One region of the Alteromonas sp. W12 genome, then DNA from elsewhere that is predicted to be linked to it. Evidence: predicted binding sites of a transcription regulator. Region 1 holds the regulator's gene; each other region holds the start of a gene.
The links. Region 1 encodes ArgR, which controls arginine synthesis, uptake and breakdown. Its sites were predicted from a motif close to ANTGAATANNTATTCANT; they were not measured.
Positions count from the first base shown of each region.

Region 2: a site for ArgR is predicted at 3,617-3,634, ahead of AWH61_RS17400 (aspartate aminotransferase family protein). Genes of this name have one in related genera too.
Region 3: a site for ArgR is predicted at 3,451-3,468, ahead of AWH61_RS08175 (ester cyclase). Genes of this name have one in related genera too.
Region 4: a site for ArgR is predicted at 1,577-1,594, ahead of AWH61_RS08825 (N-acetylmuramoyl-L-alanine amidase). Genes of this name have one in related genera too.

Region 1 is NZ_LQXH01000013.1:113,260-118,773, forward strand. Features, by position in the region: gene ppc (phosphoenolpyruvate carboxylase) at 1-2,000, shown strand, start outside; gene mdh (malate dehydrogenase) at 2,148-3,086, opposite strand; gene argR (transcriptional regulator ArgR) at 3,324-3,788, shown strand; gene AWH61_RS19065 (type 1 glutamine amidotransferase domain-containing protein) at 3,854-4,537, opposite strand; gene AWH61_RS19070 (TonB-dependent receptor) at 4,731-5,514, opposite strand, start outside.
Region 2 is NZ_LQXH01000011.1:139,279-144,792, forward strand. Features, by position in the region: gene rpe (ribulose-phosphate 3-epimerase) at 1-167, shown strand, start outside; gene trpS (tryptophan--tRNA ligase) at 233-1,240, shown strand; gene AWH61_RS17390 (anthranilate synthase component II) at 1,341-1,925, shown strand; gene AWH61_RS17395 (HDOD domain-containing protein) at 2,223-3,389, shown strand; gene AWH61_RS17400 (aspartate aminotransferase family protein) at 3,852-5,060, shown strand; gene astA (arginine N-succinyltransferase) at 5,081-5,514, shown strand, end outside.
Region 3 is NZ_LQXH01000007.1:118,344-123,857, forward strand. Features, by position in the region: gene AWH61_RS08160 (nuclear transport factor 2 family protein) at 1-649, opposite strand, end outside; gene AWH61_RS08165 (nuclear transport factor 2 family protein) at 652-1,740, opposite strand; gene AWH61_RS08170 (sodium:solute symporter family protein) at 1,773-3,386, opposite strand; gene AWH61_RS08175 (ester cyclase) at 3,519-4,517, shown strand; gene AWH61_RS08180 (TonB-dependent receptor) at 5,064-5,514, shown strand, end outside.
Region 4 is NZ_LQXH01000007.1:281,093-286,606, reverse strand. Features, by position in the region: gene arcB (aerobic respiration two-component sensor histidine kinase ArcB) at 1-297, opposite strand, end outside; gene AWH61_RS08825 (N-acetylmuramoyl-L-alanine amidase) at 397-1,332, opposite strand; gene gltB (glutamate synthase large subunit) at 1,995-5,514, shown strand, end outside.

The sequences.
Region 1 (5,514 bases):
TATGGGAAGCAGTGCCAGACTTCATGCGCGAGCTTGATGGTCGCCTAAATGAAGATTACGAAGTATCACTGCCACTAGATGCGTCTCCCGTTCAGTTTAGCTCTTGGATGGGCGGCGACAGAGACGGCAACCCATTTGTAACGTCAAAAGTGACTGAGCAAGTATTATTACTTGCTAGAAAACGTGCGGCCAAGCTTTTCGCGATTGATCTTGATCGCTTGCAAGTTGAGCTTTCAATGTACGACTGCAACGACGCGTTACGCGAAAAAGTCGGCGACGCCAACGAGCCATACCGCGCCCTTCTTCGTCCACTTGTGGACAAGTTCATCGCAACCCGCGATGGCATTAGCGACTACTTAGCAGGTAAAAACCCAGATACTTCAAACTGGGTTGAAAGTGATGATGAGCTAATTGAACCACTGATGCTTTGCTACCAGTCACTGTTAGACTGTGGAATGCAAGTTGTAGCAAACGGTCTGCTGCTAGACACTATTCGTCGTGCTCGTGTATTTGGCATTCACCTTCTGCGCCTTGACGTGCGTCAGGACTCTGAGCGTCATGCAGACGTTTTCAGCGAACTAACACGCTACCTAGGTCTTGGTGATTATGCTCAGTGGAGCGAAGCCGACAAGCAAGCGTTCTTATTGCGCGAGCTTGGCTCAAAACGCCCGCTATTCCCTGCTCAATGGGATGCGTCTGATGACGTGAAAGAAGTGCTTGATACCTGTAAGGTAATTGCGAAGCACAGCAAACACGGTTTTGGTATCTATATTATCTCTATGGCCAGTGAGCCATCGGACGTTATGGCCGTTCAGCTGCTACTTCAAGAAAGTGGTGTAGATTGGCCAATGCCAGTGGCGCCATTGTTCGAGACGCTAGACGATTTAAACAACTCGCCTGACGTAATGCGCAAACTTCTGTCTATCGACTGGTATCGCGGTTACGTTAAAGGTCGTCAATTCGTTATGATTGGTTATTCAGATTCAGCCAAAGACGCAGGTGCACTTGCTGCGGGCTGGGCTCAATACCAATCACAAGAAGCCTTGGTTGCGATTGCTGATGAGTTTGACGTAAGCCTGACGCTATTCCACGGCCGTGGCGGTACAATTGGTCGTGGTGGCTTGCCAGCACATGCTGCCATTTACTCTCAGCCTCCTGGCTCGCTAGACGGCGGCTTCCGTGTAACTGAGCAAGGCGAAACTATTCGCTATAAATTCGGTATGCCTAAGCTGGCTAAACGCAGCCTAGGTATTTACGCCAGCGCCATAATTGAAGCCATGTTATTCCCGCCTCCGGCACCAAAAGAAGAATGGCGAGAGCTTATAACTGCAATGGCAGCCCAAGGTCGCGATAACTACCGTGCAACCGTGCGTCACGATAAAGAGTTCGTACCTTACTTCCGTGTTGCAACGCCAGAGCAAGAGTTAGGCAAACTACCACTAGGTAGTCGCCCAGCGAAGCGTAAGCCACAAGGTGGTATTGAGAGCCTACGTGCGATTCCATGGATATTTGCCTGGGCACAAACCCGTTTGGTTCTGCCAAGTTGGTTAGGCGTTATGCGCGCTATCGATAGCGTGAAGACACCGGAAAATGAAAAAGTGGTTAACGAGATGTTCAGCGAATGGCCGTTCTATCGTTCACGTCTTTCAATGCTGGACATGGTGTTCCATAAAGCCGATCCGCGTATCAGTGAAGCTTATGATGAGCGCTTGGTACCCAAAGAGCTTAAACACTTTGGAGAAGCATTGCGTAGCGAGCTTAAAGAAAGCATCTCGTCGCTGTTGGCAATAACCGGTGACGGCGACATCATGAAAAACGACCCGCAGGGTAAAGAGTCTATGGAGATCCGCGCAGCATATCTTCAGCCCCTTCACTACCTGCAAATTGAGCTTCTGGATCGTATCCGTAAAGCCGGTGACGATGCACAAAACACCAGCCTAGAGCGTGCCATGATGGTTACCATCGCGGGTATTGCAATTGGTATGCGTAATACAGGCTAGAGCCCAATGAACGCGTAACGTTATAATGAAAAGCCTGCTCATTGAGCAGGCTTTTTTTTGTAATGTCTTAAATGCAAAAAAGGCTGGGTACGTAAGAACGTATCCAGCCTTTTCTAGCGGATGCTAGTACATCCGCTTCAGGCGCTATTAGCCGTTTACGAAGTCTACGCCTAGCTTGATGTCGCCACGTAGGCCTTCAAGCATGTCGTTTTTCGCTTTTTCTTCAAATGCGCTTAGCTCGCCGTATGGCAAGATTTCTTCAACACCGTTTGCGCCTAGGCGAACTGGATGTGCAAAGAATGCTGCGTCGTCGCTGTCGTCAGTTTGTACATAAGTGTACTCAACCACGTTCTCACCTTGCATTGCTGCAACTAGAGATAGACAGAAGCGTGCCGCTGCTTGACCCATTGATAGGGTTGCAGAACCGCCGCCCGCTTTAGCTTCAACAACTTCAGTACCCGCGTTTTGGATACGAGTAGTTAGGCTAGCAACTTCTTCGTCTGTGAACTCTACGCCTTCAACTTGTGAAAGTAGAGGAAGAATAGTTGTACCAGAGTGACCACCGATTACCGGTACGTGCACAGAAGATACGTCTACACCTTTAAGTTCAGCAACAAACGTTTCAGCACGGATAACGTCTAGTGTCGTTACACCGAAAAGCTTGTTCTTGTCGTAAACGCCTTTCGCTTTAAGCGTTTCAGCTGCAATAGCAACAGTAGTGTTAACTGGGTTAGTGATGATACCAACACACGCGTTCGGGCAGTTATCAGCTACACCTTCGATTAGGTTTTTAACAATGCCGGCGTTGATGTTGAATAGATCAGAACGATCCATACCTGGCTTACGAGGCATACCCGCTGGAATTAGAACAACGTCTGCTCCAGTTAGTGCATCAGCTAGGTCATCTTTACCGTGACCGGTTACTTTTACCGCAGTGGGGATGTGGCTCAAATCAACGGCAACACCAGGAACAACTGGCGCTACGTCGTAAAGCGCTAAATCTGAACCTGCTGGCAATTGTGTTTTCAACAACAAAGACAGCGCCTGACCAATACCACCGGCAGCACCTAACACGGCTACTTTCATACCATTTCTCCTATGGGATTACTTCACGTATTTAAACGGAACGTCACACTAATGCAACGCGGGGGAAAACTCAATCACCGGATCGTCTTATTAACGTTATTTATGGCGATTTTATCTCGATATTCATTATCATGAATGATTATGCAAAGAAATTGCGCAAAGTCTACCTGTACGGCACAATATACGCATACTAAATATAATTCCTAACGATAACCCTCAAAAAAGAAAAGAGCGCTAATGGCAAACGCAAAACAAGAGCTACTCATCAAAGCTTTTAAAGAAATTCTTAAAGCAGAAAGTTACGGTTCACAGGGCGAAATTGTTGATGCATTAAAAGCACAAGGCTTCGACAACATCAGCCAATCTAAAATCTCTAGAATGCTAAGCAAGTTCGGTGCAGTAAGAACCCGCAATGCTAGAGGCGACATGGTGTATTGCTTGCCTCCAGAGCTAGGTATGCCTACGGCTAAAAGCCCTCTTAAACAGCTGGTACTGGATATCGTTCACAACAACGTAATGGTAATCATTAGAACCAGCCCTGGTGCTGCACAGCTTATTGCGCGCTTGCTTGACTCATTAAGTAAGAAAGACGGAGTTTTGGGCACCATTGCAGGTGACGACACTATTTTCATCGCGCCAGCGGATGTGTCTAGAATTGAAGAACTAAGACAGCGTGTTGAAGACCTGTTTGAGAACGTTTAGGTAGCCACGCTTTTAAAACGGTGCCCTCTCATTGAGGGCACTATATATTCTGCTGTTCGCTGACGCTAACTCAATAGTTTAATCAGCGCATCGGCTGCTGGTCTTGATGACGGCGGATTCTGTCCCGTCACCAGTAATCCGTCGGTACACACTTTTACAGCAAAATTGTCGGCGCTCTCATACTTACCGCCTTTTTTAACCAGTTCATCTTCAACCAGATAAGGCACTACATCTGTAAGTTTCATTGCAGCTTCTTCACTGTTTGAAAATCCGGTAACAGATTTTCCCTCTACCAGGTATTTGCCATCAGGCGTTTTAACGTCTTTAAGCACAATTGGCGCGTGACATACTGCCCCAACGGGTTTATTAGCTGCGATAGTGTCTTCGATTAGTTTTATCGAGTGCACATTGTCAGAAAGGTCCCACAACGGACCGTGTCCCCCTGGATAGAACACCGCGTCAAACTCTTCAGCTCTCACATCTTCAAGCGGAATAGTCGACGCTATAGCGCTACGCGCCAGCTCATCTTTCGTATATCGCATAGCGTCGTCGGTCATTGCATCGTCAGCCAGACTATTGGGATCGATAGGCACTTGCCCTCCCATGGGTGACGCCAAAGTTATCGTATATCCTTGGTCTTTAAATGCGTAGTACGGCGCAGCAAACTCTTCCAACCACATGCCTGTCTTTTTGCCGGTATCACCCATAATTTCGTGAGATGTCATTACCATTAGCATACGTTTTGACATAAGCCCTCCTTGCGAGCATTTAAAAATTTGTCGTCAATTACTTCGGCTAATGTACGTAGTTAGATCATTAAAAAAGCGGAGGATCGTTTGATTGCATGATTGTGAGATTAATGACGGGCATAAAAAAGTGCCACTTCCTGTTAAGGAGAGTGGCACCTAACACTACAACTTGTAGCTAGTGTTTTTCTACAGCTTAGAAGCGGTAGTTAACACCTACACGTAGTTCCCAAAGTGACGCATCACCTTGACGGCGCTCTGGATTAGCAGTGCCGACTACAGCCGTGTTGAATGAAGTCTCTTCTAGGATACCCCAATCATCGTTTAGCATATTCGTGAAGTTATCGATTACGAAGAATACTTGTGCGGTGTGGTCTTCGTGGAACGCTGGAACATCTTGGCGAACAGCGATGTCAACCTTCGCCCACCATGGACTTTCTTCATCGTTACGCTCAGCACCCATTGGAAGTACGTTGTTAGAATCCAAGTATGGTGTGAAGTTAAAGATGCTATTTACTTCGTCTTCAGAAATAGTGAAGCTGTAAGGCTTACCAGACTGAGCAACCGCGAATGCAGAGAACGTAGTGTTGTAGCCATCGATAAGCTCAGTTGTATAGCGGAAGTCCAACGTAAAGCGGTGTGCGATATTCCAATCTGAAAGTGAAGACACTTCTTCATTTGGGTTGGTAAATGCACGGAACTGGAAGTTAGAGAACGCTACAGAACTAGTCATAGGCTGAACGTCTTCAGCGTGGCTGTAGTTATAACCACCCACGATTGAGATGCCGTTGTCCCAAGACTTGTTCATAGTCGCTGTTAATGAATAAGAAGTAGAGCTTTCATCAGAGTTAGTTAACTCTAGTGAACCTAAGCCCGTTCTTTCATATTCAATATAGCCTTCCTCTGTAAGACCCACAGGTTCTATGCCTTTGTATTTAATCATCGCTTGGTTTTGCGTAATGCTAACCAATAGATCTAAG
Region 2 (5,514 bases), on a different contig from region 1:
ATATTCGAATTGAAATTGACGGTGGCGTAAAAGTCGATAACATTCGCGAAATAGCGGAAGCGGGCGCGGATATGTTTGTGGCTGGTTCGGCTATTTTTTCTCAACCCGACTACAGCGATGTCATTGAGCAAATGCGCAATGAACTAGCGTCACTGTCTAAAGCATAATTTTTGAAGCTTTATTTTCTCAAGCTTTATTTTCACAGTATTTAACGTATTACAGGTAAAAAGAAATGAGTAATAAACCCGTTGTATTAAGTGGCTGTCAGCCTTCAGGACAACTTACCCTTGGCAATTACATGGGTGCACTTAAACAGTGGGTTTCCATGCAAGACGACCACGACTGCTTATATATGATAGTGGATTTGCATGCTATTACTGTACGACAAGACCCTAAGCAGCTTGCTGAAGCTTGTCTAGACGGCCTTTCTCTTTACCTTGCTTGCGGTATTGATCCACAAAAAAGTACTCTGTTTTTGCAATCCCATGTGCCTGAACATGCACAGCTATCTTGGGTATTGAATTGTTACGCCCAAATGGGTGAGCTTAATCGCATGACTCAATTCAAAGATAAGTCTGCGAAGAACGAAAATAACATTAATGTAGGCTTATACAGCTACCCCGTACTCCAAGCAGCAGATATTTTGCTATACCAAGCAGATAAAGTACCGGTAGGTGAAGATCAGAAGCAGCACCTTGAATTGACTCGTGACATTGCTACACGTGTTAACAATCTATACGGCGATGTATTTCGTCTACCTGACCCGTATATCCCAGACTTTGGCGCGCGCATCATGAGCCTTCAAGAGCCTGAAAAGAAGATGTCTAAGTCTGACAACAACCCGAATAACTTCATCGGCTTATTAGAAGATCCTAAGAAGTTAGCCAAGAAAATCAAACGTGCCGTGACCGACTCTGACGAGCAAGCTAATATCTACTTTAACCCAACTGAAAAACCAGGCGTGTCTAACTTACTGACCCTACTTTCACTTGCGACGGGTAAATCAATTAAAGAGCTTGAGCCTGAATATACTGACAAAATGTATGGCCACCTTAAAGGTGATGTTGCAGACGCTGTGGTTGCTCTACTTGAACCAATTCAGGCCCGCTATGCTGAAATTCGCGCAGACAGAGCATATCTTGACGACGTAATGCGTCAGGGTGCTGAGAAAGCGTCAGCGCGAGCGGCTGAAACTTTGGCTAAAGTATACAAAGCAGTCGGCTTTATTCCAAAGCCATAACAGCCGAATTCCAACATCTTGCTACAAGCCATGAAGGGTTCATTTAATCCTTCATGGCTAGAACCTTCGCAACTTAGAAATACCAAGGACTAGCACTGCTGTGTTGCTGTTAATTGATAACTTCGATTCGTTCACTCATAACCTCGCTCGGTATTTCACTGAGCTCAGCGTCGACGTTGAAGTGGTGCGAAATAACGCACTGACCTTAGACGACATATCTCGCTTAGCGCCTTCACAGTTAGTTATTTCACCGGGACCATGCACGCCTAACGAAGCGGGCATCAGCTTATCTGCGATTGAACATTTTGCAGGCAAGATACCTATTTTAGGAGTATGCCTGGGTCATCAAGCTATAGGTCAAGTGTTTGGTGCCAAGGTAGTAGGTGCACAAGAGATTAAGCATGGAAAAGTTTCCCCCCTAACACACCGCAACAGTGGCCTGTTCAAAGGCTTACCTAACCCGTTTAACGTGACGCGCTACCACTCATTGGTTTTAGATCCCGCATCGCTACCTGCCTCACTGAGTGTTGATGCATGGTGTGAAACCGCAAAGGGCACAAAGGAAATCATGGCAATTTCCCATAATCATCACCCTATTTGGGGCGTGCAGTACCACCCCGAGTCACTGCTTACCGAACACGGTCATAGCGTACTGGATGCATTTCTTCAGTTTAAATCAATTTAAGTATACGAGTTTGATGCCGATACGCTTTTATAGTGTAAAAGGTTACGCTTGAAGGCCAGAATTACTCGCAATTCACTGATTTTTCGTTTAACTTTTCATAATTCGTTTTAGCCAATGCGCTGAATAAAGATTATACGAAGCATCGCACACGCAATATCAACAGTTGCAGGGTAAATAAGGCTTGCTTTCAAGCAGTAGCTACCATTTTCATCATTACCGTAGCGAAAGTAATAAAGGCCCCTGATGTACGATAATATTGCCGTTCACCAAAAAGTTATGAGCAGGAGTGCTTTTAATATGACAATGGGGGCAACCACACCGCCCACGATAGATGATCGTTTTGAAAATATGATCATATCGCCAGAGCGAGTGCTGGAAATGCTAGGAAGGCGCAAGGTGGGAGAGGTAAGCTTCGAGCAATCGGAGCAAGGTGATGCGCGCAGGCTGCTACTGCACGTTGAAAAAGTGGCGATTGAAAACAAGCGCCTTCAAGAGAAAACCGAAGCGTCATACCTTGAATCAGTGAGTCACCATCTTCACGAGATCCTTCTAGGTGAATTAACAGAGCAGCTAAGCTATACCGACGAGCTCGTTCAAAACGTACTTAACTTGCCCGAAAATATCGGCGAGCTTCTTGATGCACTTTCCGTGAAAGCATGCTCGGTTTCGAAACTAGAGCCAATTGCCGCAACCATGCCATGGCTTTATGATGAACTGATCGTTGTGGTGAATACTCCACAATTTAGACGCAAAGACTCCCGTGGGCGTATCATTGTTGTAGAGACACTGCGCACAGCATTGAGCTTTTTGGGTATTGAAAACCTACGCACATTGATACCGTCGCTCATCTTAAAGCGTGCTATGCCTCAGATTACCGACCCTTACCCGCTAATTAAACAAAAGCTTACGCCTTATACGACTGGCGTTGCCATAACGGCGAAACGCCTTGCAGCACTTACGGATCTAAACAAAAACCAGGCTTATACCCTTGCGATGCTTAGTAATTTGGGGCGTTGTGTCGTAACAAGACTTTACTTCAAACTGTTCGATAAAATTCAGCTACATCTGTTGCAAGAATGCCAGAAAGACAAAGAGCAAAAGCGACATGAAGCGCTACTCAAAGTGGCTCCTTCAGCCAACCACCTTATTGCACTACAGCAAGAATTCGCAGATGCAATCAGCGCGGATATTCTGGAGTGGATGCATTTAATGCGCTTGCCTATTGCAGAACCTATGCGAGCGTGTGCCGATAAAGTACCCGCACAGCCTAAAACACTCAGTAAGGTACTTCATCAAGCCCGAACCTACACACAAATTCGGATGTTACATCAGTTGAAGCTTGTTGAAATGAAAGAAGTAAAGCCGCTTTTCATGGAGCAACGCTACCCTGCAGGTGCACTCGAAAAACTCAAAACCATTGATATTTTCACCCTTCCTTTGGTGAAAAACGAAGAGAATCATTAATTTTTTAGTGGATATTCATGCACTCGTTATGCACCTTTTTCATTTCATGTGCATGATGCCCCAAATTATTGACGGTTGCTCAATGCCTTGCCCGTTTTTAGCGACATTAAACAGGTAAGGCTTCCAGTCCTATCCCCCCTTTTTTATTGCCTCACAGTGCATTAAAACCCGTATGCAGCCCTTTTCTCAGCGCAAAAATTGATTATTACTAATTGATATAGCCCAGTAGTTAATAGTTATTCACTTTTCCTGCAAATTAAGCCACAGTCCTTATAAATAAAGGGCTGCAGCCCTTTGCATAGAAGACAAATGTTAAAAAAAATGGCATACTGTTGAACAAATCCGATTAGTTTTTACGCGCCCAATTAACGCTTATCGACCAAAGTAGTACTAAAATGTGCTCATAGATTCGATAAGCCAAATCACACAGTGTGATTGGCGCCCAACGCAGAGGTAACAAAGATGAACGTAACTCGCGCTACATTTGATGATGTAATGGTTCCTAACTATAACCCAGCAGGTATGGTACCTGTTCGAGGTGAAGGTTCACGCGTATGGGATCAAGATGGAGCTGAGTACATCGACTTTGCAGGCGGTATTGCAGTTAACGTTTTAGGTCACTGTCACCCAGAGCTTGTGAAAGCTCTCAATGAACAAGGCAGCAAGCTTTGGCACTTAAGCAACGTTTTCACTAACGAGCCAGCCCTTCGTTTAGCTAAAAAGCTAAATGACGCAACGTTTTCAGATAGAGTTTACTTCGCAAACTCAGGCGCAGAAGCGAACGAAGCAGCATTGAAGCTAGCTCGTCGCTGGGCGCTGGACAAGCACGGTGAAGACAAAAACCAAATCATCGCTTTCAACAAAGGTTTCCACGGCCGTACCTTCTTTACCGTAACAGTAGGTGGTCAAGCTGCTTACTCTGACGGTTTTGGTCCTAAGCCAGGCGCTGTTGACCACTGTGACTACAACGATTTGGCTGCCTTTGAAGCGCTAATTTCTGACAAAACCTGCGCGGTAATGATGGAACCGCTTCAGGGTGAAGGCGGTATTATTCCACCTGATGTAGATTTCGTAAAAGGCGTTCGCGAGCTTTGTGACAAGCACAACGCATTACTTATTTTTGACGAAGTTCAGTCGGGTGTTGGTCGTACTGGTCACCTTTATGCCTACATGGGTCTTGGCGTAACACCTGATATCCTAACAACCGCTAAATCTCTTGGTGGCGGCTTCCCAATTGGTGCCATGCTTACCACAGCAGACATCGCTGCACACCTTAAGCCAGGTACCCACGGTAGTACTTACGGTGGTAACCCACTAGCCTGTGCTGTTGCGGAAAAAGCGTTAGATATCGTGAACCAGCCAGAAGTGCTTGAAGGTGTACTTAAGAAAGAAGCCCTATTCCGTGAACTACTAGGTGCTATCAATGAAAAGTACAACGTATTTGAAGAAGTACGTGGTCAAGGCATGCTGTTAGGTTGTGCGTTAAATGAGAAATACCAAGGCCGTGCACGTGACTTCATGATGGCTGCAACGAAAGAGAACCTTATGTGTCTTGTTGCTGGCATGAACGTTATTCGTTTTGCGCCTTCACTGGTTATTCCTGATGAAGACATCAAAGAAGGTCTTGCACGTTTTGAACGCGCCGTTGCTGCCGTTGTAAACGCCGAATAATTACAACACGAGTAGCGAACATGAATATCATTCGCCCTATCACGAAGGCCGACTATAACGCGCTTAAAGAAATCGCCGTTGAATCAGGTATTGGCTTTACGTCTTTACCTGTCAACGACGAGTTGCTGCAGCGTAAAATTGATCGTGCAGAAACTGCGTTTAACAAACCAAACGTAACCGAACCTGGCGATGAGTCATACTTGTTTGTAATGGAAGATACCACTACCGGACAGGTAGTGGGAACAACAGGTATTGAAGCGGCTGTTGGTATAGACGATGCGTTCTATCATTACCACCTAAGCAAAGTAGTGCACGCCTCGCGCGAGCTTAACATTCACAACACGGTAGACATTCTAACGTTTTGTAATGACTACACCGGTGTTACTGAAATATGTACGCTGTTTCTTCGCGAACAAGCCCGCGGCGGCATAAACGGCCGCTTCCTTTCAAAGGT
Region 3 (5,514 bases), on a different contig from region 1:
CCTCAAGTTGAGTCAGCCAAGACGAGACAGAAGGGGAACCTTCTTTGTTTAACACTTGGCTATTTACGCTAATATGGGTAGCGTCACTGTATAGTTCTTTGATGCCAGCCGTGTCGAAGCCTTGCCACACTTGCCACCATTGCGACAGTAGCGCCTTGCTCTTATCGCTAGTGTTATTTGCAACCACATCGTTAATGCCCGCATGGGTTGTCTTAAGATGAAGTTGAGGGTCAAATTCGCTCAGCTGTAATGGGTCTGACTCGGGCCAAAAAGGTAGCGACATCGAGTTGTCATAGCCAGGGGCTTCTTTTGTATTGTAGTGTGCCGCTAGTGAAGCACTGTCTACCCATTGAAGCAATTGCTTGATAGCGCCATTGCGATGTTCGCATTGTGCAATAAAGTATGTGGTGGTCGATGCTGATGAAAGACAAAATACACCTGCTTCAACATCACCACTTTGCACCTTCGCGCATAATTCAACGGTCTCAAAATGCGTTGTAATATCAAGCCAATTAGCCATTAAACCCCGTTGCTGAATTGGCCCGTAGTGCAGTCTTTCTCCTAAAAGCCAGCGGCTTGAATGAAGCAAGGCAGCGGTAAGTGTTTGTGTGTCTTGTTTTTCTAGCAACTGCTGAATTGTGCTTAACATGCTTATGCCTCCGTCGCTTGTGGTAGTTTGCGCATAAGGTTTGCCAACGCTGCTACTTCGTCAAACACCGTAAACTCCTTGGCTATTACACCGTCTTCAATCTCAAAGTGAGTTGCCCCTAAAATGTAATGGGGTTGCTGATTAAACTGCGCATATTTGCTTTGTGTAGCATTGTAATGACCCGCCAGGCCCCACCTAAGCGCAATGTTCACGCGATTGTCGTCGTAATGGGTAACGCAAATGTGATCTACTACCATGTTGGCGTCTGGGCAACTGGCCAAGTACTTAATGAACATGCCGCCAATAGCTGCATTGCCAGTGGCTTGGCGTCCGCCCGGCCACTGCACTGAAGCATTAGGTTTATAAAAGTCAGAGAGCTTATTGAACATGCGCTTATTGAAGATTTGGTCGGCCCATGATTTGGCAAAGTCGCCCCACGGCTTGTCTTGCTCTGGCAATGCTTCCCAGCGCGATGCCTCGTTAGCACATGTTCGCGCGTACTCTTCATTTAGCCATTGGGTAAACGTGCTCGAAACAGGAAACTTGGCTTGAAACGCTGCTGCATCGTCTAGCTCAATACCAAGCTGAGCGATAAGAAAGCTATTGTCTCGCATTAACCATTCGTAAAAAATCTTATTGTCTCTGCACATGCAGTCTGCAATGGTGGTAACACGCCCGGTTTTGCCTGTTGGCGCGCCAAATTCAGAGGGGCCTTTATTGGTCATAATACTGGTGATACGGTGCGACGAATAATACACATCGTTGGCTTCTTCACGGTAAATAACGTCTTCACCTATAAGCGACCTGTCAGGGAAGGCGGCAATGGTTTTTAACGTGTTTTGAACCACCACATCAACACTGTCGGCATAACCGCCAAGCGTATGTACCGGGCAGTAGTCAGCATAATAATCGTAGCAAGCGCCAATATTTTTCTGCTCCCAAATACGATGGGTAATGCGCAAAATATAGTCTGCTAAGTCGACAAACTCTTCATCGAAACCCGCCAAGGTTTGCGTTTTACTTCGTGCAGGGTCCAGCATGTCATGCAGAGGCTGCCAATACACCGTTTTTGCTATGGATGTTTCGCTCATAGAATCTCCCTCAAAAGCGCTGAGTTTGGCTTTTAAAACATAAATTGAATTGAAAATAAGAACACGAGTGTGAGTAAGAAGAACCCAAACAATATGTAGTTGATTGGGTCTACGCGGCCGGGTACGCGATACCATCCTTGCTCTTTCTCATCGAGACCTTCGCGCGCGAAGTGTTGCTGCTGCCCTTTAATGGTATAAGCGTTGTATTCGGTTTGAACGCCATCGATAAGGCGACTAGCAATCATAGACACCACAATGTTGGCACTTGCACCTATGATGCAGTACCAAGGCCACGCGATATCTGTATTTAAGGCCACTAAAGTCACAACAATAAAGCCGCTCAATGTGCCAATGATCAGGCCATTTTCGGTTGTTTGCTTAGAGAAAAATCCTAAGAAGAACATGCCCATTTGCGCACCTACAAAATAGGAGCCTACTTTAGACAAAATTTCTAAAATTGAGCCTTCGCTGAATAGGTGGTAGCCAATTGCTGGAAAAATAATAAGTACAGCGAAGAACAAGGTAAAAATACGTGAAGCCTTAAGGTAATGGGCGTCCGACGCGTCTTTCTTGAAGTATTTGATGTAGAAATCGATAGTTGCCACTGTCGATAGCGAGTTAAATGAGGAGTCTAGGCTAGACATGGAAGCGGCCATAACCGCGGCTGCAATGATACCCATTAAACCCGGCAAGCCGTAATCGGTTGCGAACTGCAAAATGATTGTGTTGCTGTTTTCGAAGGTTTTGCCTTGATAAAAGTCGTAGAACAACACGCCAAGTACAATGAAGAAGAAGTAGATGAAGAACGCGCAGAAACCCATTAATAAATAAGATTTTTTGGCGTCACCAATATTCTTGGCAGCCAGCGTTCGCTGCACCATCATTTGGTTGGTGCCGTAAACGGTGATGTGGTACAGCGTCATAGCAATAATGCCGCTCCACACTGTAGTTTCTTCAGTAAAGTCGAAGTCCCAATTAAGTGGGTTTAATTTACCCTGAGCTTTAAGCTCGCTCATTGATGAAGATAGCGTAGTGTCGCCGCTTTCAAGCAGGGCGTACATAATGATGCCCGCGCCCACAAATAAGATCACTGACTGAATAACGTCAGTCCAAATTACGGCTGTAATGCCGCCCATCATGGTGTAGATAAGCGCTATGGCAGTAACTATAACGATAGACCACACTACAGGTACGCCAGTAATGAACGACAACACAAGAGAGGTAGCATAAAGAATAGCTGCTGAGCTCATGATTTGGCTTAGCATAAAAATGCTGGATACCATGGCGCGGGCACGCTTGCCGAAACGCCGTTCTTGGTAATCGTAAATGGACGCGACACCCGCGTTATAGAAGAATGGGAAAAAGAATATGATTACAGCCATGATGACGAGAGGGTAGTTCAAATGAAGTGCTATAACGGATAGCCCCTCTGAATAAGCCCAGGCTGGTGCCCCAAGAAACGTCATGGCGCTAACGTAAGTGGCAATAACCGAAATGCCTATTGCCCACCACGGAGTTTGTTTTTGACCGAGATAAAAATCGTCGGAATTTTTTATATTTTTACCAATCACCAAACCTAGCAACAGGTTCGCAATGATGTACCCGCCTAAGATAGACCAGTTTAAAACGCCAAAATTTTCAGTCATATTCTTTACTCTGCCTGCTTAATAAGCGCGCTTTCTATTTACAATAATATTCAACCTAATACATAATGACTTCGAAGTCATTAATTATTTCAGGCCAGTATTAACAATTTTTTAAACAAAGAGGCGTAAGTCATGAGTTTTAATAGCGAAAAAGCCGTTGTCAGATCCTATCAAGCCGCTTTTGACAAAGGTGAGGCAAGTGATGTTAAAGGCGTAGTGAAATCGTATGTTTATGAAAATGCAAAGATTTATGCCTGCTATCCGTTTGATAAATGTTCGACTCCAGCAGAATTAGTGAAAGAGTTGTGGGAGCCGTTAAAACAGAGTTTTACGCGTATGAAGCGCCGTGAGGACGTATTCATGGCGGGAGATAACAGCGCCGGCGAAGGCAAGTGGGTTATGTCGATGGGTCACTTTGCTGGACTGTTCGACAAGCCTTTTCTTGGTATTAGAAGTACGGGGAAACTGGCTTTTTTACGGTATGCCGAGTTTTTTGAAGTACGTGAAGATAAGATAGTTAGCCACGCTATTTTCTTCGACTTAATTGCACTAATGCAGCAAGTTGGGCTTAATCCTTTGCCCGTAGAAACAGGCCATACGTTTGTTTATCCAGGGCCATGTGATCACAACGGTTTACTGTTTGAAGAGCAAGATCCTCAGGAGTCTAAAAAGACCATTGAGCTGGTTGAGGAAATGGTAAAAGACCTAGATTCTTTAAATAAATCGGGTAACGACAACTGTCCTCCAGAGCTTCTCGCCAAATGCTGGAGTGAAGATATGGTGTGGTATGGCCCAGCGGGAATAGGGGCTACATTTACTATCGAACGTTACCAGCAGCAACATCAATTTCCTTTTCGTAAAGGTCTGAAAGATAAAGTGTTTAATGGTCATGTGGCGCGCTTTAGTGAAGGCAATTTTGCCTGTTTCTTTGGCTGGCCGAACCTATCGAATACGGCTGGTGGCGGCTTGTTCGGCATGCCGGCGTCGGGTATTCGTGCCGACATGCGAGTGGTTGATGTGTACTATCGCAAAGGGGATAAATTACTGGAAAACTGGGTGTTGATGGATGTGCCTTATTGGTTAAAACAGCAAGGGTTAGATATCTTATCGCGCACTACCACCTACAGTTAATCGAACAATACCAAAGGCTTTATACCTGAAATTGGTGTACTGACTGACGTCATTTTCCCTCGAAGCTACCTAGCAAAACGTCCGTTTTTGCTAGGTGGGCTTTCTGATAACCCAAGCTATCTCAAGTGCACTTTCTTACCTTTCTTCACTAATGCTTAACTCATGCATCAGCATTCGGTTTCTATCCATTCGAGTGCCATTTTTCTATGCAGATCCTACCAGTCATTTTTGACTTGAAGTCTATATTTATACTTCGAAATCTTGTTTTTACTGTCATTGCTAAAGCTCATTGTTTTTAAATAAAGCCTTTTATTGCATGGGTTTATTTGTTCTCAATGTATTTAAACAAAAAATTAAAATTCATGAATTAACAATCTTTGAACATTTTTATTGACTTCGAAGTAAATTGGGTTGTATGTTTGTTTAGACCAAGAATTAAACAACCTAGTATGATGTTGTCACAGGCAGGGTCATCAAAGGCTTGATAAACGCAGGGCACTAACAGGTTACTGCAGATAAGGTTTTATTAATCCGGGAACTATCACGATGAAGCAAGACCAACGAAAGTACCATACAACATACCTCTCCCGCGCTATTCAAAGTGCACTTCTAATCAGCGTTAGTTTTTGCGCTAGCGCCCAACAAGAAACCCCTGACAGCGAAGCTAAAGCAGCGGGCGTTGAACGTATTGAAGTAACAGCAAACCGACAATCTCAAGATTTGCAGGAAGTATCGTCTTCTGTGAGCGCGTTAGGTGCAGATGATATTTTGCGTAACGGCATTGAAAATATTAGTGGTCTTGAAAACGTTGTTCCCGGGTTAAGAATAGGCAGCTCAGGTGGTGAAGTTCGTCCCGCTATGCGTGGTGCTCGTACCAACGAAGTTGGCGTGGCCGGTACAGGTATTGCTGAACAAGTTGTTGGTATTTTCCAGGATGGTATTTATGTGCCAACGACCACCGGTGGCTTAGGGGCTTACGTTGATATTGAGCGCATTG
Region 4 (5,514 bases), on a different contig from region 1:
ACTTTCTAACTGGCTTACCACTTCCTTTAAGTTGGTACGTGAGTTTTCTAATTGCTTGATTAACTCACTAAAGAAATAAAGTACCCAAGGCGCAGATAACATGGTCAGTACTACAGCACTGATGAAGTCATCGGGCTGAACCTGGCTTCCCATGCTCACGCGAATTACGTATGAGCCCCCTAGCGTAAACACAAGCGAAAGAACAACAAACAATATGCTGAGCTTTAGAGTGCCAAAACGCTGAACAAATTGGGCAAAGCGAATTGCCCAAGAATCGTTTGGTGAATCTGAATGCATGTACGTCTAATTTAAGCTTATTTTGCGGTTATCCTATCAGGCTTTCCTCTTTTCGGGAATGCGGTTTGTCAAAGCATAACTCTGTGGCCCTGCTCAGAATTAGGATTTGAAAGGCGACTTTTCAGTAATTTCATTAATGTATTTGGTATTCACCCATCCCACCTTCGTGTAAGACACTTTCGCCCACTCCCCTCGCTTTTCCAGTATTTTTAGCACTTCGCCCTTATTCAAACCGTTCTCGACAGTTGGGTACGAAACATCTGGCCCTTTTCTCACATTCAGCGAATTGGCACTTACATTGGCCACCCGCTTTACAGGGCTAGCGAGATCCCGCTGAATTTGGTCATGCGCCTCTCGCTGTGAATTCGAATCACTTGACTCAGTTGCCCACGTTTCACTATCACTTTGCAAAACAGCGGCTTTGAGTCTTTGAAGGGGAAAAGCGGGGCCAGGATCGACCTTTCGTGACGGCGCTATTTCTTCATGCCCGACGATAGTAGAGATGTTGTAGTGGCTACACAACGCTTTACACAGCGATAGCGTCCTAACAATTTGTACGTCGGTGTACTTGTGCCAATAGCCCATAGACTGTTGGTTAATGTGCTGGGCAGCTAATACTTCATTCTCGCCAAAAATTTCGCCAAACCAACTTTCAAAGGTGCCGTCTCCTCTAGCCTTAAGCTGGCCGGCATTGTCTAATTCAATGCCGATAGAGTACTGATTCAAGCCACTACGCCCCTCGTAATAACTTTCTCCTGCGTGCCACGCTATTTTATTAGTCGGAAGCATTTGAACAATGTCACCATTGCGTCCAACGGCAAAGTGAGCTGACACACCGCTATCGGCATTGGTCAAGACATTCACCGAAGATGAAAGGCTACTACCGGCGGTAAAATGAATAACAATAGTATCGGGAGATCCTGATTGAAATCGCCCAGATGTGTTGGGAGAAAGCCTGAAGGTGATATTGTCGCCAGTTAGAATATGATCATCTATACTAAATAAAGGCCGTGGTGAAGCATGTAGTGTATTCATACAATAATCCTTATTGTCTTAACAGCACGCCACCACAGTGAATTTTTATTCTTCGCCTTCCACATAAGCGTACACTCAATTCACACACAGGGCTCTCTATCAACATCCTTCAGCGCACCACGAGCCTTACCTGTGGTTAATTTTCAACCAATATAGCAAACTACTTATATTAGTGGAACCATAGCTTTACAAATTAATAAAAATACACCGCAAACCGCTATTGACAACATAAAACATCAATTTCAAAGCATATTTATTCATTAATAAAACGCAAATGAGAAGTAATATCATTTATAAGGGGTGAGTTATTCACTTTGCAATACTGATAACATTTTTGTTACAAACATAAATGACGCCACGTAAACAACTGATTAATATACATTTAATTATATTTATACTAATTCACTATAAAGCTTATACTTTTAGCGTTTGATTTTAGTTTTTAATGTGGGTATTTTGTACGGCCCGCATCGCAATAATGCATAAAAATGCGGAAACGACTGGAATCCTCTAATAATAAAATAACGACAAGAAAGGCGCACGCCGCGAGCAATACCGCTCGCAGGCATAAAAGACGTCTAATAATGTTGTGATACGCAAACCTAGGCGCATCTACACGCAACGCATACCTTGCCCAGTCAAAAGGTTGAAGGAGTTAAGAGATGAGTTTATATAATCCCAATGATTCCCGGGACAACTGTGGGTTTGGCTTAATCGCTCACACTCATGGGGAAGCCAGTCATGAATTGGTAACTACTGCAATACACGGTCTTGACCGTATGCAGCATCGTGGCGGTATCGCCGCCGACGGGAAAACCGGTGACGGCTGTGGTTTATTACTACAGAAACCGGATGCGTTCTTCCATGCAATCGCCGAAGAAAATGGCTGGAAACTCAGCAAAAAATACGGCGTGGGCATGATTTTCTTAAGTCAGGACCCGGTACTTGCGCAAGCCGCGCGTGAAGTACTTAATGAAGAACTAGAAAAAGAAACACTTTCAGTAGTGGGTTGGCGCGAAGTGCCTGTCGACCACTCAGTACTGGGTGAATTAGCGCTAACGGGTGTTCCACAAATTGAACAGGTATTTGTGAACGCGCCAGCAGGTTGGAGAAAACGCGACCTTGAGCGTCGTTTGTATATGATCCGCCGCCGCGCTGAAAAACGTCTTGAGAAAGATCCCGATTTTTACGTAGCTTGTTTGTCGGGCTTGGTAACGATCTACAAAGGCTTGGTAATGCCAAAAGATTTACCCGCCTTTTATCACGATCTTGCCGATGAGCGTATGCAAAGCGCAATTTGCGTTTTCCACCAACGCTTTTCAACAAATACACTACCACGCTGGCCGCTTGCTCAGCCTTTCCGCTTCCTTGCGCACAACGGTGAAATTAACACCATTAAAGGAAACCGCGACTGGGCCATGGCACGTGCTGCTAAATTCGCAACGCCACTTATTCCAGATCTTAAAGATGCAGCCCCTTTCGTTAATACTGAAGGATCGGACTCATCCTCGCTGGATAACATGCTGGAGCTATTCTTAGCCGGCGGTATGGATTTATTCCGTGCTATGCGGTTACTTGTTCCACCCGCCTATCAAAACAACAAGACCATGGACGATGATCTTCGTGCATTTTACGAGTTCAACTCTATGCACATGGAACCATGGGATGGCCCAGCGGGTATCGTTTTAACTAACGGTCGCCACGTTGCCTGTAACCTTGATAGAAATGGTCTACGTCCTGCTCGTTACGTTATTACTAAGAACGGTTTCATTACCCTAGCCTCAGAAGTAGGTATCTGGGATTACGAGCAAGCTGACGTAATTGAAAAAGGCCGTGTAGGCCCAGGTGAAATGCTTGCTGTAGACACATACACAGGCAAAATCTGGCGCTCTACTGAAATTGATGAAGACTTAAAAGCACGTCACCCTTATAAAGAGTGGCTAGATAAGCATATTCGTCGACTTACACCAATTGAAAAGCTTGATGCGTCATTAATTGGTAAACGCGTGTTTGACGACGATGCCATGGCGGTGTACCACAAGCTACACGCCTACAGCTATGAAGAAATTCAACAAGTTGTAAAAGTACTCGCGAAAGACGGTCAAGAAGCCGTTGGTTCAATGGGTGATGACACGCCAATGGCGGTTATGTCCTCGCGTCAACGTACGGTTTACGACTATTTCCGTCAGCAATTTGCACAGGTAACTAACCCGCCAATCGATCCGCTACGTGAAAACCACGTTATGTCGTTGGCAACCTGTATTGGCCGCGAGCAAAACGTATTTAGCGAAACCTCAGGTTACGCTGACCGCGTATTGTTTGACTCGCCAGTGCTAATGTATACCGACCTTAAGCAACTGCGCGAATTTAACCCAGACAACTACTACTCAGAAGTCGTGGAGCTTCAGTATGCGCCGCAAGAAGGTTTGAAGAAAGCCATCGAGCGCGTGTGTAACGAAGTCGAGATGCTGGTTAAAAACAAGCGTGCTGCGTTCGTTATTCTGTCTGACAGAAACATTAAACAAAATCGCTTGGTTATCCCTGCAGCAATGGCAGTTGGTGCGGTACAACGTCGCTTAGTTGAAAAGTCATTACGCTGCGATGCTAACGTTGTTGTTGAGACAGCAAGTGCCCGCGATCCACACCATTTCGCGGTGTTGATTGGCTTAGGTGCCACTGCGGTTTACCCATTCCTAGCATATGAAACTATTGAGCAGCTTTGTGAAAAAGGCGAGCTAGATATTTCTCCTATGCAGGCCACGTTGAACTACCGTAAGGGTATCAACAAAGGCTTGTACAAGATCATGTCGAAAATGGGTATTAGCACTGTTGCTAGCTACCGTAGCTCTAAACTGTTTGAAGCAGTGGGTATTAACAACGAAGTGATGAAGTTATGCTTTAAAGGTGTGACCTCACGCATTCAAGGTGCGGGCTTCGATGATTTCCAGCAAGATCTTATCAACCTAAACCGTATTGCTTGGCTTAAGCGTAAATCTGTCGATCACGGCGGCTTGCTTAAATACGTGCACGGTGGCGAATATCACGCCTATAACCCAGACGTAGTCAGTACGCTTCAAAAGGCTGTGGTGTCTGGTAACTACGACGACTACCAGCAATATGCAAAGCTTGTTAACGAGCGTGCGCCTGCGCACATTCGCGACTTGCTAGCTATAAACCCTGATTGCGACCCTATTGATATTAGTGAAGTAGAAGCACCGGAAAACTTATTCCCACGCTTTGATACTGCGGCAATGTCAATTGGTGCACTAAGCCCTGAAGCGCACGAAGCACTAGCAATTGCCATGAACCGCCTAGGCGGTCAGTCTAACTCTGGGGAAGGTGGCGAACACCCTTCTCGCTTTGGAACTGAAAAGAATTCTAAAATTAAGCAGGTGGCTTCAGGTCGCTTTGGTGTAACGCCTCACTATTTGGTTAACGCAAACGTTATTCAAATTAAAGTGGCGCAGGGTGCAAAACCGGGTGAAGGCGGTCAGCTTCCCGGCGATAAGGTAAATAAATACATCGCACAGCTACGTTTCTCTGTGCCGGGTGTAACCCTTATTTCACCACCTCCACACCACGATATTTACTCAATTGAAGATTTGGCACAGCTAATTTTCGATTTGAAACAGGTTAATCCAACGGCACTTATATCCGTTAAGCTAGTATCTGAGCCGGGTGTTGGCACCATTGCAACGGGTGTAGCGAAAGCCTATGCCGACCTTATCACCGTTTCAGGTTACGACGGCGGTACAGGTGCAAGCCCGCTAACATCAGTTAAATATGCGGGTAGTCCGTTCGAGCTTGGCTTATCTGAAACTCAGCAAGCACTTATTGAAAACGGCTTACGTCACAAAGTACGCGTTCAAACCGACGGTGGTTTGAAAACAGGCTTAGACGTAGTAAAAGCCGGTATTTTAGGTGCTGAGAGCTTTGGTTTCGGTACAGGTCCAATGGTTGCGTTAGGCTGTAAATATTTGCGTATTTGCCACTTGAACAACTGTGCGACCGGTGTTGCGACGCAGGATCAAAAACTGCGTGACGACCACTTCATTGGCTTACCTGATATGGTAATGAACTACTTCAAGTTTATTGCGCAAGAAGTGCGTGAAATCATGGCGTCTATGGGTATTGCTAAGTTCGACGACCTTGTTGGTCGCACAGAGCTACTTAAAGTTTTAG